3 regions of the Mesobacillus boroniphilus genome follow, and region 3 is predicted to be linked to each of the others. Evidence: a T-box and tRNA genes for the amino acid it is inferred to sense, from the RefSeq annotation. Region 3 holds a T-box; the other regions hold tRNA genes.

Region 1 (6,914 bases), on a different contig from region 3:
TGCCTGATTCTTGACGTCCTCGCCTATTCCGCCCCTTGCCGGGACAAACAGCAGGTCCTTCTCCCCGAAGTCGGGTGTCAACATATCAGCAACAGCCGCCATCGTCGATCCCCCAGTCACAGCAATAATATTCTTGCTTTGGAGGAGATCTCTCATGCAATTGGCTGTAGCGCGCCCCAGCTCACTTTTCACCCATGGTGACCGGTCGCTGTCCCCTGGAACAACAATGACTTTCCGTATGCCCATGCGCTCCTGAAGCTGACGTTCTAAGGTGTTTATACCCATAATGTCTCGCATTACTCTTTCAAGACTTTCCAGTATATCTTTTCCCTCTTGAGTCAGCGTCATTCCCTGAACCGACATCGAAATCAGATTCTGGTCTTTCAAAAACTCCACTTCAGAACGCAATACCCGCTCAGTTAGATTGAGGCTAACTGAAAGGTTTCTCCTGCCGACTGGCTGCATCACGTTTATGTACTGCAGGATGAGGTATCGTTTTTGCATAACTTGCAGTAAATCGGGCAATATTCTTTTTTGAATATCAATGAGCGAATGGTCCATGTTGATATTCTCCTTTTAGTGTTGGACTTCAAATGTCCCGCCAAGACATATTATGTCCCACTTGCGGTAAAAAAAATCACCCCTGCTACAAATTTCATTTTAACAGGAGTGAAAACCTTAATCAACTTATAAACTCAAGGTTTTTTCGTGAAAACGCTTCACTTATGAACTTTTTGTTCACAATGCCATATTGCAGCTCTTCGCCGTCCAATTCTACAACAGGAATCATAATTCCATACTTCTCGACAAGCTTGTCATCAAGGTCGATATTGATCTCTTCTATTGTAAAATTCCAATCTTGCTGGAGTTCCTCCAGGATTTCGCGTGCCGTTTCGCACAAATGGCAGCGCGGACGTGAGTAGAGTTTGACTGTTTTTTTCATTTTAGTCTCCTTAGACTGGTTTCTTAGCCTACTTTGGTGGTTATTCGCAGATTTAGGTGCTTTGTTCGCAAAAAAAGAATTTTGTTCGCAAATCCAGGAGCTTTATTCGCAAAAAAATATACTTATTCGCAAATAATCACTATTCATTCGCAAAACGGAAGAGTTTACCAATTCTAATCAAATCGTTTCCGCTTCGACGATGATGGTATGCCCAACTGGTCCCTGTATTTTGCGACTGTTCTGCGTGAGACGACCATTCCTTCTCGTTCCTCAAGCATTTCTACTAGTTTTTGATCTGAAATGGGCTTCTTTTTATCTTCTTCTTTAATATAGTGCTCGATTGCTGCTTTTACTTTTTGTGAGGAAGCCTGGTCATTCTCTGTCGTGGCTATCGCACTTGTAAAAAATGATTTCAATTCGTATGTGCCGGATGGTGTCTGCATGTATTTTTCCCGGACAGTGCGGCTTACAGTCGATTCGTGGATTTCGAGCTCATCGGCAACTTCCCTCATCGTCATAGGATTCAGATGGGCAGATCCGATCAAAAAGAAATCCCGCTGCTTTTCAATGATTTTCATCGATACTTTCAGCAGCGTTTCCTTCCTTTGTTCCAGGCTGCGCTGAATCCACTGGTAATCCCCCTGCTTTTCCTGAAGGAATTTATTCACTTCAGGGTCCCGGTGCCCAGATAGCTGTCTGAAATATCCGTCATTAAAGGAAACCTTCGGAATCAGCGCGTCAAACACGCTGACTGAAAGCTCGTCACCATCACGCTTGACTACCACGTCAGGCACAATATAGGCAGATTTTTCACGCTGGAAAGTCGCACCTGGTTTTGGATTCAGCTGCTGGATATCGTCATGGACCTTCTGGATGTCCTTCAAACCAACGTTCAGCATTTTCGCAATTGCCTTCCACTTTTTCTCGGCAAAAAGAAGGAAGTGGTCGCGGATAATCGTTATTGCCAGTTCATTTTCTGATGTCCGGCTTTGTCTTATTAATTGAAGCAACAGGCACTCCTGAAGGTCCTTTGCCGCAATACCAGCCGGGTCCAATGACTGGAGTTTGAAGAAAGCGGAATCGATGATTTCTTCCTCCACTCCGAACTTTTCCCCGAGGTTTTCTCTTTCAATGGTCAAGTAACCGTTTTCATCTATGTTTTCAATCAATACTTGTAAAATCAACTTTTCTTCAGGCAACGCTTTTAGCAAATTCAATTGAGAAAGTAGATAGTCTTCGAGCGTGTCACTCTCACCCGAGCCAATCTGCTCAATCAAGTTTTTCTGGTCCCGTTCGAATGTCTTTCTTTTCGTTTTTCGTGTACGGTCCATACTGGCATCAAAATGAGAGATGTTTTTAAAGTCTACTTGCATCAGGGGATTTTCCATTGATTTAGCTTCAAGAAATGCCGCAAGCTCCTGTGCTGAGTATTGCAAGAGTGCGATTGCCTGGGTCAGCTCCTGAGTCATCGCCAATTTTAACGTCTGTTTTTGCCATAAACCAGCTTTCAAATCCATCAAAATCACCCCTGCAATCATTTTACATGATAAACAGGCTTTCGTGTATGGAAAGAATTTGGTATGACATCTACTTCGTGTATATAAAAAACCTCTTGCCTGAAATCAGGCAAGAGGCTTTCAGCAGCAAATTTTAGCCGGATCCTCTAAGATTCCGCTGCTTTCCTAAGATTTCATGTTACCTTCTGCGTCTGATAGATCTGTTTACGGCTGGAGTGTTTCTAATTTGAGTATTGCGGATAGGAGTAGTTGGCGCAGGCGGACAATAATTTCCAGGTTGTGCTCCTACTACTGGCGGTTCTTCTTCAGGTACTACACACTCAGGCAACTCAACTGTATAGTTGATAACAGCACTTGTGCTTGCATCATTCACTGTTTCAGAGTTGATGATAATGTCAATATCCTCACATGTAAGTGTTTCTTCTGGGAATGGATTATCATCAATATTGCATGTAAAACTTCGGTAGGTACAGCTTCCGGGATTGTGAAACATGTCGAATTTTCAGGAACTGTTGCTGTGCAATCAAAAGTGTCGATATCTTCTTCTGGGCATACGCAAGCATCTGGGCATATGATACATGCTGGACCGCAAATAACACCGCAAGCTTCAAGTGGTCCAAATTTTAGTGCTGCACATACTTCCTCATCGACTACTGGCGGCAGGTTAAAGACAAAGGCGAATAATTAGGAACTGCCAGCTTCTAAAAAGCCAAGCCCTTCTGGTTGTTCTGTTCCCAAATCATCAAATTTAAAACCAGTTACCCGCAGACCTTCACTACATGGAGATCCCTCAGGGCAAGGGTCTGGGGCAGTGCCAGGATTTTCAAAGGTTTCACCACTTGTAACTTCGTCCAATGGAATCAAATCTGCCAGATCATCTCCAGTGAAAACCTCACTAATAAAAGCCTCGCCAATAAAATCTAGACAAGGTGCATCAATTCCTAATACCCAATCACTCAAAGCGCTTTCAGCGTCTATTTTGTCGATGCGGTAAATCCACCTATAACCTGTGCCAAAACGTTCGATATCCAGCAAAGTATATGAAACGTTGCATCATCAACTTCAATCAAAACTGGTTCAAAGCACGTGTCAGGCACTTGCTGCAATAACTTAAAATGTGGCATTTACATCTTCCTTTCATAAAATATTGAGGTGGAAATGCACCTCTCTATTGCTCTATGAAAGAGAGCAAATGCTTGTTTAGGTGAATGCTCCTAGTCGTATACACTATTTTGAAAGTAATAGGAAAATCCACATATTGTAGTGGCTGAAAATAAAAAAAATCCCGCTGAGCCAAAATTGGACTCAGCGGGATTTTAATGACGCCCTCGGCAGGAATCGAACCCACATCTCAAGAACCGGAATCTTACGTGCTATCCGTTGCACCACGAGGGCATGTTACAAGTTAGCGTTACGCTTACCTATTATAGGTTAAGTTTTCCCGGTTTGCAAGAATGATTTTTTGGAAGGGCAGCCAGTAAGGTTGTTTAAAAATGACAATCTTGGGTAAGATGGATACGGTACAGTAAATTGGAATATATATTATTGTCGAACAGTTTCTGCAGACTATGCAAGCGATTCGTTTGACCTTTATTGACCATGCGTGTATCATGAAACTACATAGGTGTTCTGGCAAACGAACCAGTTTATGCCAGCCTGCAATTTGCCTTTATAAAGGCAGTAACTGCTTTTTTAAGGGCAGTAAATGATCTTTACGTTAAAGGAGGAAAACAAACATGAACTTGATTCCTACAGTCATTGAACAAACGAATCGGGGCGAAAGGGCATATGATATTTATTCCCGCCTTTTAAAGGATCGCATCATTATGCTGGGAAGCGGGATTGATGACAATGTTGCCAACTCAATCGTAGCTCAGTTGCTTTTCCTGGAAGCTGAAAATCCGGAAAAAGACATCTCCATCTACATTAATAGCCCGGGCGGCAGCATCACTGCCGGTATGGCAATCTACGATACTATGCAGTTCATCAAGCCAGATGTCCAAACAATATGTATCGGTATGGCTGCTTCCATGGGTGCATTCCTTCTCGCTGCTGGTACAAAAGGGAAGCGTTATGCACTTCCGAACGCAGAAGTCATGATTCACCAGCCACTGGGTGGTGCTCAGGGACAGGCGACAGAAATTGAAATCGCTGCGAAGCGCATTCTTTTCCTTCGTGAAAAGCTGAATACAATCCTTTCTGAGCGTACTGGCCAGCCACTTGAAGTCATCTCGAAAGATACTGACCGTGACAACTTCATGACTGCTGACCGTGCGAAGGAATATGGTCTTGTTGACCAGATCATCACTCGCAATGTGCTTGAAGAAAAGAAGGATAAATAATCCGATTTAAAAACTCGCTCTTTAAAGGGAGCGAGTTTTTGTTTTTTCAACCTTATTTTATAGGATTAGTTTTCTTTCTGGATATATTCAGCGAGCTTTTCCACTGCTTCTTCCTCATCATTGCCTTCTGCGATCAGGTTCACGGATGCGCCAGCACTAACGGCAAGGCTCATCAATCCCATGATGCTCTTCGCGTTCACCTTTTTTCCGTCCTTCTCTAGAAATATATCAGATGAGAACCTGTTTGCTTCTTGCACGAACAACGCCGCAGGGCGAGCCTGTAAACCAGTTTTCAATTTTACTTCCACCTGTTTTTCCACCATTGCTTTTCCTCCTCTAACCCTCTATTTATTTGTAATTTGTCCGGCACGCAGTTTATCCGCAATTTCATCGATCTTTCGCAGCCGGTGATTGATTCCTGATTTGCTGATTGTTCCACCGCTTACCATCTCGCCCAACTCTTTAAGGGTGACATCCTGGTAATCGACACGGAGCTGAGCGATTTCCCTCAGCTTTTCCGGTAAAATTTGCAGGCCGACTGTATCCCTTATGAAGCGGATATTCTCTACCTGTCGTAGTGCAGCACCAATTGTTTTATTCAAGTTAGCTGTTTCACAATTCACGAGGCGATTAACCGAGTTTCTCATGTCGCGGACAATCCGGATATCCTCGAATCGCAGCAACGCATTATGTGCACCAACGATGTTCAAAAACTCAGTGATTTTTTCCGCTTCCTTCAAATATGTGATGAAGCCTTTTTTTCGCTCAAGCGTTTTACTGTTCAACCCGAACGTATTCATCAGCTCACATAATGAGTGATTATGTTCCTGATACATGGAGGCAATCTCCAAATGATAGGAGGATGTTTCCGGGTTGTTCACAGAACCTCCCGCAAGGAAAGCGCCTCTTAGATAAGAACGCTTACAACATTTCTTTTTCACTAGTTCAGGCGATATGTCATAAATTATTTCAAAACCTTCTCCTAATATCTTTAAATCCTCCAGAATTTCCCTGGCTGATTCCTTAAGGCGGACAATATAAACATTATTTTTTTTCAGCCGCATCTTTTTGCGCACAAGGAGCTCTACCTGAACCTGATAACTTTTTTTGATCAAGGTATAGATACGCCTGGCAATCGCGGCATTTTCCGTCTGTATGTCTACGATGAGTTTGCGATTTGAGAAGGAAAGGGAACCATTCATCCGGATTAAAGCGGACAGTTCCGCGTCGGCGCAGCAGCCCTTCACGTCTATATTCGTGAGTTCCTTTTTTGTTTCCGAAGCGAACGACACCTTCTCACCCCCTGTTATTTAGCGCTGACACCCTGGCAAGCCAGCGCAGCAGCTGTCTTTTTTATTTTTTTGCTCAATGCATTCAAAAGAGACAAACGCTTGCATCATATATTTACGCGTTATATCTCTTTTTGGTTTCATTTATTATCATAGAATATAAAATTTCTGAAACTTTTTTCGTGTCATGCCTGATGACATTGCCATCCAGCTCAGCGATTTCATCCTGGACGACTTCAATCCCTAATGACATCAGCCGGTCAAGGTCAAAATGGACAGGCTGGGCAAGCTCTTCCTTATAACGTAGTTCAACATCCGGCGGGATTGTCTCACTGTTCACAAGAATCGTATCAATAAAAGCACAGTCCATGTGGTCATAGATTGCTTTAATATGATCACTGGCAGCAAAATCATGTGTCTCCCCTGCCTGGGTCATCAGGTTGCAAATATACACCTTGCGTGCTTTGGCTTTGCAAACTTCCTTGCCAAGTCTCTTTACGAGCAAATTCGGCAGTATGCTAGTATACAAACTGCCCGGCCCGATCACAATCAAATCAGCTTCCCTGATGGCCTGGAGAGTTTCAGGCAATGGCTTTACTCCTTCTGGATTCAAAAAGACCCTTTTGATCCTTTTTCCGGAGTAAGGTATTTTGGATTCTCCCCTGACGATGCTGTCATCCTCCATCACCGCATTAAGCATAACGCTCCTGTTTGCCGCCGGCAGTACTTTCCCGCGCACATTCAGGACCTTGCTCATTTCCTGTATCGCATGAACAAAATTGCCGGTGATCGACGTCATCGCGGCCAAGATTAGATTGCCAAG
Region 2 (6,914 bases), 730 kb from region 3:
AATGAAATTTAGTTTGTATCAAAATAGTTTTCACATTGATTAATGCTCTTCGTGCCAGTTCTTGTATCCGCAATATTAAAGGTATCGGGCTCTTTTCGAGGAAACTTCTGCACAAGATTTTCGTTTATACGTTAAGAAATCAAGCAAGTTTACGAAAAGAGTCCTTTATCACACAAAAGAAAATGATTTTTGCTGGGTACTTCGCTGGTTTCCCCTTGGGAATGCTGTCGTTCCGGTACGTGCCAATTCTCTGATTCCATATGGTTTGATCAAATCGATAAACGCCTCAATCTTTTCCGTTTCACCTGTCAATTGGATGATGATGCTATCCTTGCTGACGTCAATCACCGATGCCCTGAACGGTTCAATGATCGAATAAATTTCTGCTCTGTTGTGTGGAAGGACGGGCACCTTCATGAGAACGAGCTCCCGGGCGACAATCGCCTGGTCACTGATATCTGCTACTTTAAGGACATCAATCTGCTTATTGAGCTGTTTGGTGATTTGTTCGACCATCCCGTCACTCTCCACATGGACAGCACAAGTAATTCTCGAAACTCCCTCTTGCTCGGTTAGGCCTACCGAAATGCTTTCGATATTGTAGTTCCTCTTTGAAAAAAGATTCGTAATCCTGTTAAGTACACCCGGACGGTTCAATACCGTCATCGTTATAATCCTTTTCATTTCTTCACTCCCACCATTTCGTTGATTCCTTTTCCAGGCGCGATCATCGGGTAGACGTTTTCAGCGCCATCCACCCTGAAATCGAGCAGCACCGGCTCTTTGTCATGCAGGACCTGATCCAGAATTAAATGTGCTTCTTCCTCCGAGTGGATTTCAAATCCTTTGATGCCATAAGCCTCTGCCAGTTTTACAAAAGATGGCTGTACCGGATTTTTACTGTGGGAATACCTTTCTTTATAAAAAATTTCCTGCCATTGTCTGACCATTCCAAGCGCTTTGTTGTTAAAAATCGCTATTTTGATCGGCAGCTGAAATTCAGCGATGACCGCCAGCTCCTGCGTTGACATCTGGAAGCCGCCATCTCCGAGAACAGCGACAACACATGCATCTTGATCTGCCAGCTGTGCTCCAATACTTGCCGGAAGTCCAAACCCCATTGTCCCGAGTCCTCCTGAGGTCACCCATCGATCAGCGTGCTGGAGCTGATAATATTGCGCTGCCCACATTTGATGCTGGCCGACATCGGTAACGACAATCGCTTCGCCCGCCGTTTTTTCATAAAGGAGTTCCATAACCTTTTGCGGTTTTAGCGCGTCACTGTTTTCGTAATGATATGGAAAATCCTTTTTCCAGGCTGTTAGCGTTTCTGTCCATTCCTCCTGCACCGGCGGACTGCCTCCCAGTCTGAGCAACTGTCTTAAAGCCTCTCCTGCATCGCCAACGACCGGAATTTGCGTTGGCACATTTTTACCGATTTCTGCTGGGTCGATATCTATATGGGCAACCATTGCTTTTGGAGCGAAATGCTTCAGGTTTCCTGTCAGCCGGTCATCGAATCTTGCTCCGATATTGATCAGCAGGTCGCAATTATAAAGCGCCATGTTTGCTGCATAGCATCCATGCATCCCGGCCATTCCAAGGAACAGATCATGTCCTGCCGGAAAGCCCCCCAACCCCAATAATGTGTGGACAACATGGAGGTTCTGCTGTTCTGCGTATTCTTTTAACAGGCTCGACGCCTTCGCATGGAGGACACCTGCTCCTGCGAGAATGACCGGCCGCTTTGCCCTGCTGACTGCTTCGGACAGTTTTCTTACCTGAAGGAAATTCGGCTCCATTGTAGGCTGGTAACCAGGGAGATGGATTTCCTCCTCAACTGGCACTGCCGCTACACCCGCTGCAAGGTCCTTTGGGAAATCGATGACAACTGGACCAGGTCTTCCGCTTGTCGCAATATAAAATGCTTCCCTGATAATCCGCGGGATGTCTTTAATATCCCTAACTTGATAGTTGTACTTCGTAATAGGAGTAGTGATGCCAAGAATGTCGGCTTCCTGGAAGGCATCTGTACCAATCACCCCTGTCGCGACCTGGCCCGTGATGACTACCAGCGGCAATGAGTCCATCATCGCATCAGCAATGCCGGTGATGATATTGGTCGCTCCCGGTCCAGATGTAGCAATTACTACGCCTGGTTTTCCGCTGATTCTCGCATATCCTTCCGCTGCATGGATCCCTCCCTGTTCATGCCTTGGCAGCACATGAAGAATTTTAGAATCATAGAGCTTGTCGTAAATCGGAAGGACAGCCCCTCCTGGGTAGCCAAAAATAACTTCGACGTTTTCCTTCTCCAGCGCATTAAGCAGCAAATCGGCACCGCTTACTTCACTCGTTTTAGCCTTTGTTTCCTTCAAGGCAGCTTCCATTTATCGAACCTCCAATTTTTGAACTTTCTGTATTTTTTTCAAAATAAAAAAGCCTATCCATCTCCATATGCCTAAGGTTGCCCAGGCAAAGGGATGGAATAGGCTTTATCTCCTTTTTCCACGGTACCACCCTTATTCACGCATGATGCGTGCACTCGTGACAGCTACAGCTGCCGGTTTTGATAACAAGTGCCAAGCACTCGACCAGTTTTACTAAGATTCTTTTCAAACTGGTGCTCCAGGGTGAGTTCATTTATCGCGGCATCACCGGTTTCCAGCTATCCCGGCTCTCTGTTCATGCTGATCGCGATAAATTACTTGTCCCTGTCCTCGCTTTATCCTTATGAAATTAGACTGTTTCGTTGTTGCTTTTCGTATGAAATCTAAATTCTTTAATCAACTGACTTGATGAGCTTTTTCCGGGTAAACCTGGATACCATCTACAACAACTCTTGCCCTGAACTCACGCAGGATATTTTGTGTATGCTGTCCTGGTACTCCATCGCCGATGACTCTGCCATCTACTTTAACGACTGCAATTACTTCTGCTGCAGTCCCGGTAAGGAATACCTCATCGGCTGTGTATACATCATGGCGGGTAAATGGCTCCTCCTTGACCTCGTACCCAAGATTTTTGGCGATCTCAATTACCGCATTCCTGGTGATTCCTTCTAGTGCTCCTACATACCCTGGCGGAGTGAGGAAGCTATTACCTCTTACGATAAAAATATTATCTGCAGAACCTTCAGCAACATAGCCCTGGTCATTTAGCATGAGCGCCTCACTTACATTTGCCAGATGTGCTTCGATTTTTACAAGAACATTATTTAAATAATTCAGTGACTTCACTTTTGGGCTTAAGACATCTGGACGATTCCTTCTTGTTGCGACCGTTACAATATCCAGTCCGCGCTCATATAACTCTTTTGGGAAAATAGCCAGGGGCTCAACAATGACGACCACATTTGCTTTCGGGCATTTATAGGGATCGAGCCCAAGGTCCCCTACACCCCTGGAAACGACGATCCGGATATAAGCATCTCTCAATTGATTCCGTTCCACTGTCTCGACAACCAGGTCAGTGAAATCCTCCTTAGAGTGTGGCATGTTCAGCATGATGGATTTTGCTGACCGGTATAGTCGATCCATATGTTCTTCCATCCTGAAAATATTGCCGCTGTATACCCGTATCCCTTCAAAAATACCGTCTCCGTATAAAAATCCATGATCATATACCGAAACCTTAGCATTTTCCTTGGTGACAAATTCACCGTTTAAGTAGATCCACTGATCGGGCACAATAAACACTCCTTTAATGAATAGACGCTTTAAATTATTAAATTCACGGGTTAAAAAAATACAGTTTTACATTATCCAAAAATTAATATAAAACTATGTGACGCTTTCGATGCATTCAAGTTGTTTTTTTTATTTGAGGATTATCTTACGCCCAATTTTCACCCTCGTCAACACCCTTTTTCTAAATTATTTGATAATTTAGATTAGTTAGTTTATTTGTATACGCTTACATTGTTGATATATTCACATTTATAAAAAAATAAATTTTTTCTTTTAACCCCATATTTTGTCTTCTTTCCCGCGAGTGGGTAAGATCATTATTTTCCGGGGGCAGGACAAAAAAAACTCACCTTTCAAAAAGGTGAGTTAAGGTATGTAGTTTAAATGGCGTCCCAGGAGAGATTCGAACTCCCGACCGTACGCTTAGAAGGCGTATGCTCTATCCAACTGAGCTACTGGGACTTGGTTGTTTTTTAAAGACAAGATTTATTATATTAGGCAAATAACTAAATGTCAATAAAAAATGAAAACTTTTTTTCTGAGGGAAACCTGCTGACTCCCCTCAGAAAATCATTATAGTAGTTTTAGCTCGTTTTGTGAAGTGAAAACTCCTGCCTTAGCTCAGTCATCTCACCGTTTCCATAGTCATAGATCCGCAATATTGCTTTTCCGTTTTCCAGCTCGAGGATCGCATAGCTTCTTTCAGTCCTGCCGCGTGGAAGTCTTATACTTCCCGGATTGATGAAAAGTACGTCATCTACCATTTCTGCTCCTAGCAAATGTGAATGCCCAAAGCATACGATATCTGCCTGCAGTTCTTTTGCCTTATAATATAAGTTTACGAGTGTAGACTTAACTGAGTATAGATGCCCATGTGTCACAAAAATTTTCACGCCATTTATCATATGAATTTCGTCATCAGGAAAGTTGCCATAAAAATCACAATTCCCCTTCACCGAATTGAAATTCACAATAGCAGCATCGCTTTCAGAAAGCTCTGAGTCACCGCAGTGAATCATCAAGTCCACATCATTGCCATGCAGCTTTTCAATTCCCTCAAGCACCTCTGTTGACCCATGACTATCACTGACAATCAGCAGCCTACTCATGGCTTTCCCCACGCTTTTGTAGAAGATCATCCAGTTTTCTGATCGCATTGGCCCGGTGGCTGATTTTGTTTTTTTCATCTGAAGCCAATTCGGCCATAGCTTTTCCCTCTGTTTCTACGTAGAAAATCGGATCATAGCCAAAACCATTGGTACCCCGTCTTTCATTCAGGATTCTTCCTTCACATGTCCCGAAAACAGTCAATGTCTCTTTACCTGGCTCTGCCATTGCGAGTGCGCAGCAGAATCTTGCGGTACGCTCACTTTCTGGCACACCCTGTAGTTCATCAAGAACTTTGTCGATGTTGTTTTCATCATTTTTTTCAGAACCTGCGTAACGTGCCGAATACACCCCTGGACGTCCTTCCAATGCGTCAATTTCAAGCCCAGAATCATCCGCAATCACTCGTACACCAAGATTATTAGCGATTGTCTCCGCTTTTAAGATGGCGTTCTCCTCAAAAGTTGAGCCTGTTTCTTCTACATCTTCAATCTCTGCGTAATCGAGCAAAGTTTTTACCACCAACCCTTTTGGCAAAAAAAGCTTCTCGAACTCTTTTGCTTTTCCTTTATTTTTTGTCGCGATTATGACTGATTCCATTTTGAGATCTCCCCTATCTCTGTTTTGCACCCTCGATCTTGGCTGCCAATTCTTCGCCTAGTGCTTCCTTCTGTTTTTCGAAGAGTTCTGTTATACCTTCTTGTGCTGCCTTTAAAAGTTCCTGCAGCTGGCTGTATGAAAAAGTAGCTTCTTCTCCAGTCCCCTGCAACTCAACGAATTCGCCATTGCCTGTCATGACAACATTCATGTCGACATGAGCAGCGGAATCCTCGACATAATTCAAATCAACAACAACCTCGCCGTTCTTCAAAACCCCAACACTCGTCGCAGCTAGAAAATCAGTAACAGGAAAAGCTGACAATTTCTTTTGCTTGCTCAGCTTCTCAAGAGCCATAGCCATCGCTACAAAAGCTCCTGTGATTGAAGCAGTACGGGTACCGCCATCTGCCTGGATAACATCACAATCGACCCAAACAGTACGCTCGCCTATAGCCTCAAGATTTACGACTGCGCGCAGCGCTCTGCCGATCAAGCGCTGGATTTCCATCGTCCTTCCGGAAATCTTGCCTTTTGCCGCTTCACGTATATTCCTCTGTTCTGTAGCACGCGGCAGCATAGAATACTCTGCCGTAATCCATCCTTTCCCCTCACCCCTCATGAACGGAGGAACGCGTTCCTCGATGCTGGCAGTACATATCACTTTCGTATCTCCAACAGCGATCAACACAGAACCTTCTGGATGTTTTAAATAATCAGTTTCAATATGTATCGGTCTTAATTGCAAGGGTTCACGCCCATCAAATCGCATTTAAAAAGCCCTCCTTAGCATGATAAAAGGCAGGCAGGCTGCCTGGAAAAAACAATAAATAAGAGGCAGGAAATACGCCTGCCTCTTTGAATGTCTTTAATTAGTATATCAAAATTTTGCTATTAAAAACTACCTGTGTTTACTTTTTCAGGCCTTGTAACCGGCTCAGCCAGTTTTTCCCCCGACTCTGTCAATACATCTGCCTTCCCATCCACCGTAAGGGCAACACTCTCAACGCCCGTCTGTTCTGTTAATGACAGTACAAGTGAATTTAGCAGGTGTTTAGAAACCATTTTTTCTTCAAAGTTACCGTAAATCGATTCATTGAAGTTCAGAGTTACCTTTCCATCCTCAACCATAGGTGTGTCAAGCAGCTTCACACCAGACTGGAATTCCGACAGAAGATTGGATGCATACGCAGGACCTTCAACAAGCTCGTTTACGATTGCGGTAATGTTATCCTTAACATCATTGCTGACGCGCTTTGTTACAGGAACATAATAATACGCGCCTTCCTCACCGCCAATATAATAAACCGTGACTGCTTTAGTATTTGTGATATCAACGACATCGGAATTATCCACGTTAATGCCATCCGCACGGCTCAATTCTCCTCCAATCGGAGTACCGCCTACAGGCATAGCTTCAAGAGGCGTGCCATTCATCTGAAGCTTCACTTCATCGACTGTGTCGAACTGGGTAAGCGTCCATGTCACAGCCTGTAGGATCTTCTTCTCATCCTCTTTTTT
Region 3 (6,914 bases):
GCATTGCAGGGCAGATGCGCAGAATATGCCTGACCCAATGGAATTGAAACCTGAAGAAGGTAAAAAACTGATTGACCAAATTTATGATATGGGTAATCCCATGCTTGTATTTACTGGTGGAGACTGCATGATGCGAAAGGATCTTTTTGACCTTGCTGACTATGCGGTTAAAAAAGGTATGAGGGTTTCTATGACTCCAAGCGCCACAGAAAATGTGACTAAAGAAAAAATGCAAAGGGCTAAGGAAGTCGGACTTTCAAGATGGGCTTTCAGCCTTGATGGGCCTACTCCAGAAATCCATGACCATTTTCGGGGCACCACTGGATCATTTGACCTTACAATTGAAAAAGTGAAATACCTGAATGATTTAAACATGCCTTTGCAGCTTAATACTGTTATTTCCCGCTACAATTACGACCATCTTGAACAAATGGCAGAATTAATGAAAGAACTCAAGGTGGTGATGTGGTACATCTTCTTACTGGTACCTACAGGTCGAGGACAGTTGGATGCCTGCCTTACTCCAGCTGAGCATGAAAAGGTGTTCAGGTGGCTTTATGAGTTAAGCAAATCCGCACCGTACGATATTAAAACTACTGCCGCTCAGCATTACAGACGTGTAGTATTTCAACAAAAGGCTCGAGAAAATAGGGTTAATAAAGAAGAAGGGATCCGTTATGAGGATACCTTGACTAAAGATATGGCTTCTATGATTGATGGCTTAAAACGAGCACCTAAAGGAGTAAATGACGGAAACGGATTTTTATTCATTTCCCATACTGGTGATGTCATGCCTTCAGGACTGCTGCCACTTGTTGGCGGGAATGTTCGGGAAAAGCCTTTGGCTGAAATATATCGAAACTCCCCTATTTTCAAAGACTTGCGAAATCCTGACAAATATAAGGGTAAGTGCGGAGTATGCGAATTCCGTTTTGTCTGCGGGGGTTCACGCTCCAGAACCTACGCAGTGACGGGAGATTATATGGGTAGTGAACCATTCTGTGTCTATATTCCAGAAGCAATACGGAAAAAGGGTATAACAGTTTAAAATTCTTCAGCTCCCGTTTTGGGAGCTGTTTTTTATTTTATAAGAAGGTTTTTTTGCACTAAGATCATTGTCTAGCTCCAGCGCCTAGCCCTTCGAGGTGCTTGTCTAGCTGCGGCTCCTAACTCCTCGAGACGCTTGTCTAGGGTCGCCTCCTAGAAACTCCGAAATTTCAACTCCACTGGCAGAAGCAAAAAGCGTTTCTTTGTCGGAGTCTCCAGTTTCTGCGTTTCTGGGCAGTCGGCTATACATTTCAGTTGAGGTCCGCCCAGTGAAGTCAAAGAGCGACTTCACTGGGCGGACCTCCATCGCTTGTCGCGGCTGAACGAGGCGCTTGCGCTTTTTGTTTTTTTTGACACTTTCATGACATCTCCAAAACTGTGACATAAAGCACGGCAACCAGTACCTTTCAGGTTTTACAATAAAACTAACGAAAGGATGGTGCTAAGATGACAATTAAGATTGATCAAAACGCATACAAATGGTTTGAAAAGGAATTTGATTCACCAAAACCGTTTCACATCCGCCTTTACCCTCTATATGCCGGGTTTGGCGACAAGAATAAGGGCTATAGCCTGGCATTCTCGCTTGAAGCACCCGATATTGCCGCCGAACAGCAAGAGATTGATGGAATTACCTTTTATGTCGAAGCAAACGATACATGGTTTTTTGATGAAACAGATGTAGAATTAAAGTACAGCGACTCCGCTGGTGAAATATTCGCCAATTATATAGAACACAATTGAAACTAATTAGAGTCCCTGATATAATCCAGGGACTCTTTCTACATTTCTTTTGGAGCTTTGATGCCAAGCATTCTAAGTCCTTCTTCAAGGACAATACTAACAGCATGGACCAATTGGAGTCGTGCATTCTTTTCTGTATCATCTCCAAGAATCCGGACTTCTCCGTAGTATTTATTAAAGGCCTTGGACAGATTAAGGACATATTTAGCAATTTGTGATGGATCATTTCTCTCGATCGCTCTCTCGATTATATACGGGAATGATTGAAGCTCAGTTATTACTGGCCATTCAGCAACAGCTGCCAGATTGTCGTCCCCATTCGTATCTTCAAATCCCCCCTTTTTCAACAACGATTGTGCCCGGGCATTTGTATATTGAACATAAGGTCCTGTTTCGCCTTCGACCTTTAACATCTCTTCCAGGACGAATTCGATATCGTTCATACGGAAATTCTTAAGATCATGAAAAACAATTGCTCCGGTACCGACCATTTTCGCAATATCAGTTTTATTAGCCAAAGAAGGATTTTTTTCTTCTATATTCTTTTCCGCCAACTGAATGGAATCTTTTAGAACACCTTCAAGCAGAACTACCTTGCCTTTTCTTGTGGACATTTTCTTGCCGTCCTTTAACATCATGCCAAACGGAACATGAGTAATACCATCCGCCCAAGGTAAGTCCATTTTTGTAAGCACTGCTTTTAACTGTTTAAAGTGAAGGGTTTGCTCATTACCAACTACATATATAGATTTCACAAAAGAATACTCTTCGAACCTGTACAATGCTGCAGCTAAATCTCGTGTAGCGTACAAGGTTGCGCCATCCGACTTTTTTATAAGACATGGTGGAAGTTCTGTGTCATCCAATTTAACTACTTGTGCACCATCAGAATCTTCAAGCAGCCCCCTTTCTCTTAGCATTTCAACGATTGGTTCCATTTTGTCATTATAAAAAGCTTCTCCAGCATATGAATCAAATTCAATCCCCATAAGGTCATATATCTTCTTAAACTCCTTCAATGATTCATCCTTGAACCATTTCCAAAGCTTAAGTGCTTCAGCATCCCCATTTTCCAGACGCCTGAACCAGTCGCGACCCTCTTGTTCAAGCTCTAGTTGACTTTCTGCGGCTTCATGAAATGTTATATAGAGCGCAAGCAGCTCCTGTATCGGGTTCTCCTTCACTTTTTCCTCTTTGCCCCAAAGTTTATACGCCGTGATGAGTTTGCCAAACTGAGTTCCCCAGTCTCCTAGATGGTTGATTTTCACTGTCTTGTATCCGCATTTTTCATATAAAAGGGATAGTGAATTCCCTATAACAGTTGACCGCAGATGGCCCATGGAAAAGGGTTTCGCGATATTGGGAGATGAAAGATCAATTGTCACAGTCTGATTTTCACCAATATCAAGGTCACCATAATGATTCTTCTTTTGCCGAATTTCATATAAAAGGTCTTTGGCAACTTCTGTCTTATTTAAAAACGCATTTATATACGCGCCGACTGGTTCGAAACGTTCTATTGATCCAACAGCTCGGCTTTGCAATCGTGCACTTATCTCTTTGGCAATTTCAACTGGTGGCTTTCTCATGGTTTTTGCCAGTTGGAAGCACGGAAAAGCTAAGTCTCCCTGGTGCAAGAATTTCGGCTTCTCGATTAACCGCTCTATTTCATAAGAAGAAAGAACCCCATCTATCTCAGCGGCAAGCAATTCTGAATACAGTTTTACATAATCCATTAAATAACCCCCTAAAAAATAAAAAACTCCCGTCTCTATATAAGAGACGAGAGTTTTCCCGCGGTACCACTCCAATTGTTCCAAAGTTCGGAACCTTCTTTCATTGATAACGGGTAAATCCCGGCCAGCCATACTCCATTCAGGCAGGCATCTCAAAAGTGCGCTTCATTATTCTCCTGCACCAGGCTTCCACCGTCCCTGGCTCGCTGTAGCAAGCTAGAATAATTACTCTCTTCATCATCGATTAGATATTTTTACCATTATAAACAACGACCAAGTTATTTTGCAATCATTAATTTTGGGAATCTATCGATATTACAAAGATAAGTTTTCAAAAATCTACTTAACGTTTAATCCTGTGACGAATTCTTGGATTGAACGATTGTGATCATCAAACATTTCAATATAATTACCGCCAGTATAATCGCCAATCACTTTCCGCCAAAAGTTTCTCGCCGGCTCATTTTTCTCTACCTGGGTAATACTCCATTTTCCAGGGAATTGGTCGAACAGCTTGATGGCCGCAATCTTGCCAAATCCCCTACGGTAGAATTTCCTCATGATAAAAAACTCAAGAATGACATTGGGATTTCCGCTTTCGACCATAGCAAAACCTGCAAGTTCCCCATCATGAATTATAAAAAAAGCATGTAAATCAGCTTCATTCAAATACGGCTTCAAATCAAACGGAGCAAAGCTGCCATTCTCTTCAAGCTTGATATCCTGAAAAACGGTAAACTCATAAATATAAAATTGAATTAAATTTTGAAGAATTACTTCATCCTCTTGTTTCACTCGCACTAAATCAATCACATGGATTCTCCTTCTATACAACAAGGTTTTATAATTAGGCTCTTTTCTCAAACTTTGTTGCTATTGACTACAAAATAGGAGTGAATGAACTATTTTTCTTCTCAAAGCAGCCCTTTTTATGAGAAAAGAGCATGCAAACAAAATACCGAACCGCAAAATAGCATTATATTGCGTTAAAATCGGCATTAGGATTTTAACAACAATCCTACGAAAACAGCCTATAATTAATAATTCTTTCCTTTATAAAGAAAACCCTTTTTATATCAAAAAAGAGAAGTTAATTATAGAATCCTTTATTCCTCTCTGTTTGGATAAGAATATATATAAATAATTTCTTGTCCAATGATTGAGATATTAACGATTTCCAATCCATCATTCGATTCAAAAGTATGTGACGAACCGCCATCGTTAATTTGCTTCCATCCTCCTGTCGATTTAATCTTATCCAAATAATCGCTATAGTTTTGGGAATGGCTCCCTTGTTCCCATACGTATTTTTCTGTGTTCCCGGTAAGTTCTACTGGTTTTAAGCCAACTGGATAAGGAAGATTTCCGTAACCATGGGTAACATAAAGCTGCTGATCATGACGATATGGTTTCGGTTTAAAGAAATCTAAAGATGAAATGATCTGGAAGATTTCCGCGTATTCAAGCTTTGGATAGTCAAAACTGAAATGAATGGTCTCCTGGCCTGCCTCCACGAAGAAATGGTATCGGAGGCTCACATCCATCATTTTAACGTGTTCGATATACAAAGTTGTTGGATATGGAAAGTTGTCCATTTCCTTTGCCATATTCATAGCCCTGGTATTGATGATTTTATCTTTCTCTCCATCAGTGACAAACCCAGCCATTCCGACTTGTTCAGGGTTGCCTTCTTCAAAAAAAGCAAAATCCCCCTCTTTCTTTTCGCTATATACACTTTCTAAATCCCATTTAAAGCTCAAATCATTTATCGTATGTGACTGACCTATCCGTTCGGTATATTGATAATGCTTTTGCAACTGGATCAGCAAACCTGCGGAAATGAATAAAAAGAGTGCGGTAAGCACAATGTTTTTCCACTCAATAATTCTATATTTCTCTTTTTGTCCAGCTTGTGTACCGATCGATGACTTGATTTTATTTCTCATCCTATTTTTTTCCTCTTCTCCCGGAGTGACTGACCTAAGGAGATCCCAATTTTTATCAGAGTCTCTTCTCAAAATATCCGCCCCCTTCCTCATCATTCTTTTTTTTCAATGCAGCTAACCCTCTAGATAATGTTTTTCTGATTTTTGATTCAGACCATCCCAGGATTTCAGCAATTTCCTTTGTAGAACACTCTTCAATTTTTTTCAAAGTAATCACAAGTCTGTAGTTTGGTTTAAGCTGCTGGATTGCTTCCAATGTTCTCTCTATCGTATCTTTGTTTTCAATATACTGTTCAATGTTAAAAGGTGACTGGATCTCTGGGTCTTTGGAAAATAATGAAAAAACCCTCTTTCTTCTTCTCTTGCGTATTTCATCTATTACGAGATACTTTGCTATACTAAAAAGCCAGGTATTCACGTTCGTTCTATTTTCGAATTTCTCAAAGGATTTAAAGGCACGCAAAAAAGTGTCATGTACCAAGTCCTCGCAGCATTGACGGTCTCCCATCATGTAAAAAATAAACCGGTAAATATCTTTATAATATATCTCATACCATTCCATTACCTGTTGTTCTTTAATATTATCCTTAATTTCCCCCACCTCATTTCCGCTATCTATACGATTAGTCGAAGCAGTTTGAAAAGTGTGACACATATTTTCTCCTTTTTCCATTATAAGTAAAAATGAGCCCACATCTTTTTAAGATGTGGGCTCATTTCACTAGTATTCTTCAATCTCCCAAGTATGTGTGAACTGGATACAGCCTTTTAATGTTTGTGCAACTGGACATCCTTGTTCGAAAACATTTAATGCTCTTTCGGCAGCTTCACTTTTACCGGCCGGGACCTTAAGTTCATAGTGGCAGCTGATTTTCGTTATTTTCAATACTCCTTCTGGTGCTTCAATTGTACCTTGCACCTTTGCCAGAACTTTATCGGGGGAAGTTGGTATTTTACGCGCCTCCAGCGCGCCAGATAGGGTTCCTACCAGTCAGCCGCCTGCTGCGGAAACAATATGGTCAAGCGTTGATGGATATTCTACTTCTGGATTCACACCATAGAACTGCTTTACACCACCATGGACGCCAAAAAGCAATGGCTCACTAAACCCATCAATATAAGCCTCTCTGATTTTGTTTGGAGTATCTTTTTGGAACACTGTTATCTTCGTTAAGGCGATTGGCTCAGACAATTAAACGATCCCTCCTTGGTTTTCTAACTCCACCATATAAGAAACCGTATTATTTTTCAAACAATTTCCTATTGTTTTGATAAAAGGGCAGCCCGTCTTTATTCTTCTATGATATACAAGCTGATGCTCGTCCGACTTTTTTACATAATATGTTGTTGTAAGGTTCGGATCTTACCTATCTTCTTTAAGGAAGGGGTGAAGAGATGTTAATCACTTCGATTGTTGTTCTTTTGTTGGCGCTTGCTTTAG

Evidence for each region. A T-box is a leader RNA that pairs with one kind of tRNA and senses whether it is charged. The one in region 3 lies ahead of argS (arginine--tRNA ligase), so its partner is inferred to be a tRNA-Arg.
Region 1: it encodes a tRNA-Arg, which carries the amino acid that the T-box ahead of argS (arginine--tRNA ligase) is inferred to sense. The anticodon was not compared.
Region 2: it encodes a tRNA-Arg, which carries the amino acid that the T-box ahead of argS (arginine--tRNA ligase) is inferred to sense. The anticodon was not compared.

The regions. Positions count from the first base shown of each region.
Region 1 covers NZ_QTKX01000002.1:602,113-609,026, reverse strand. The annotation lists gene DYI25_RS15780 (sugar-binding transcriptional regulator) at 1-561, opposite strand, end outside; gene DYI25_RS15775 (glutaredoxin family protein) at 683-943, opposite strand; gene rpoN (RNA polymerase factor sigma-54) at 1,117-2,460, opposite strand; gene DYI25_RS15765 (hypothetical protein) at 2,639-2,953, opposite strand; gene DYI25_RS15760 (hypothetical protein) at 3,145-3,495, opposite strand; tRNA gene DYI25_RS15755 (tRNA-Arg) at 3,784-3,855, opposite strand; gene clpP (ATP-dependent Clp endopeptidase proteolytic subunit ClpP) at 4,197-4,802, shown strand; gene DYI25_RS15745 (HPr family phosphocarrier protein) at 4,868-5,125, opposite strand; gene whiA (DNA-binding protein WhiA) at 5,147-6,094, opposite strand; gene DYI25_RS15735 (gluconeogenesis factor YvcK family protein) at 6,207-6,914, opposite strand, start outside.
Region 2 covers NZ_QTKX01000001.1:2,302,811-2,309,724, forward strand. The annotation lists gene ilvN (acetolactate synthase small subunit) at 169-684, opposite strand; gene ilvB (acetolactate synthase large subunit) at 681-2,390, opposite strand; T-box leader at 2,477-2,730, opposite strand; gene ilvE (branched-chain-amino-acid transaminase) at 2,787-3,689, opposite strand; tRNA gene DYI25_RS11805 (tRNA-Arg) at 4,075-4,151, opposite strand; gene DYI25_RS11810 (metallophosphoesterase) at 4,274-4,798, opposite strand; gene DYI25_RS11815 (XTP/dITP diphosphatase) at 4,791-5,396, opposite strand; gene rph (ribonuclease PH) at 5,410-6,165, opposite strand; gene DYI25_RS11825 (GerMN domain-containing protein) at 6,288-6,914, opposite strand, start outside.
Region 3 covers NZ_QTKX01000001.1:1,573,663-1,580,576, forward strand. The annotation lists gene DYI25_RS07985 (TIGR04053 family radical SAM/SPASM domain-containing protein) at 1-1,048, shown strand, start outside; gene DYI25_RS07990 (hypothetical protein) at 1,154-1,339, opposite strand; gene DYI25_RS07995 (HesB/YadR/YfhF family protein) at 1,495-1,791, shown strand; gene argS (arginine--tRNA ligase) at 1,830-3,527, opposite strand; T-box leader at 3,567-3,777, opposite strand; gene DYI25_RS08005 (GNAT family N-acetyltransferase) at 3,867-4,340, opposite strand; gene DYI25_RS08010 (hypothetical protein) at 4,634-5,473, opposite strand; gene DYI25_RS08015 (RNA polymerase sigma factor) at 5,529-6,146, opposite strand; gene DYI25_RS08020 (OsmC family protein) at 6,195-6,464, opposite strand; gene DYI25_RS08025 (hypothetical protein) at 6,465-6,665, opposite strand; gene DYI25_RS08030 (hypothetical protein) at 6,869-6,914, shown strand, end outside.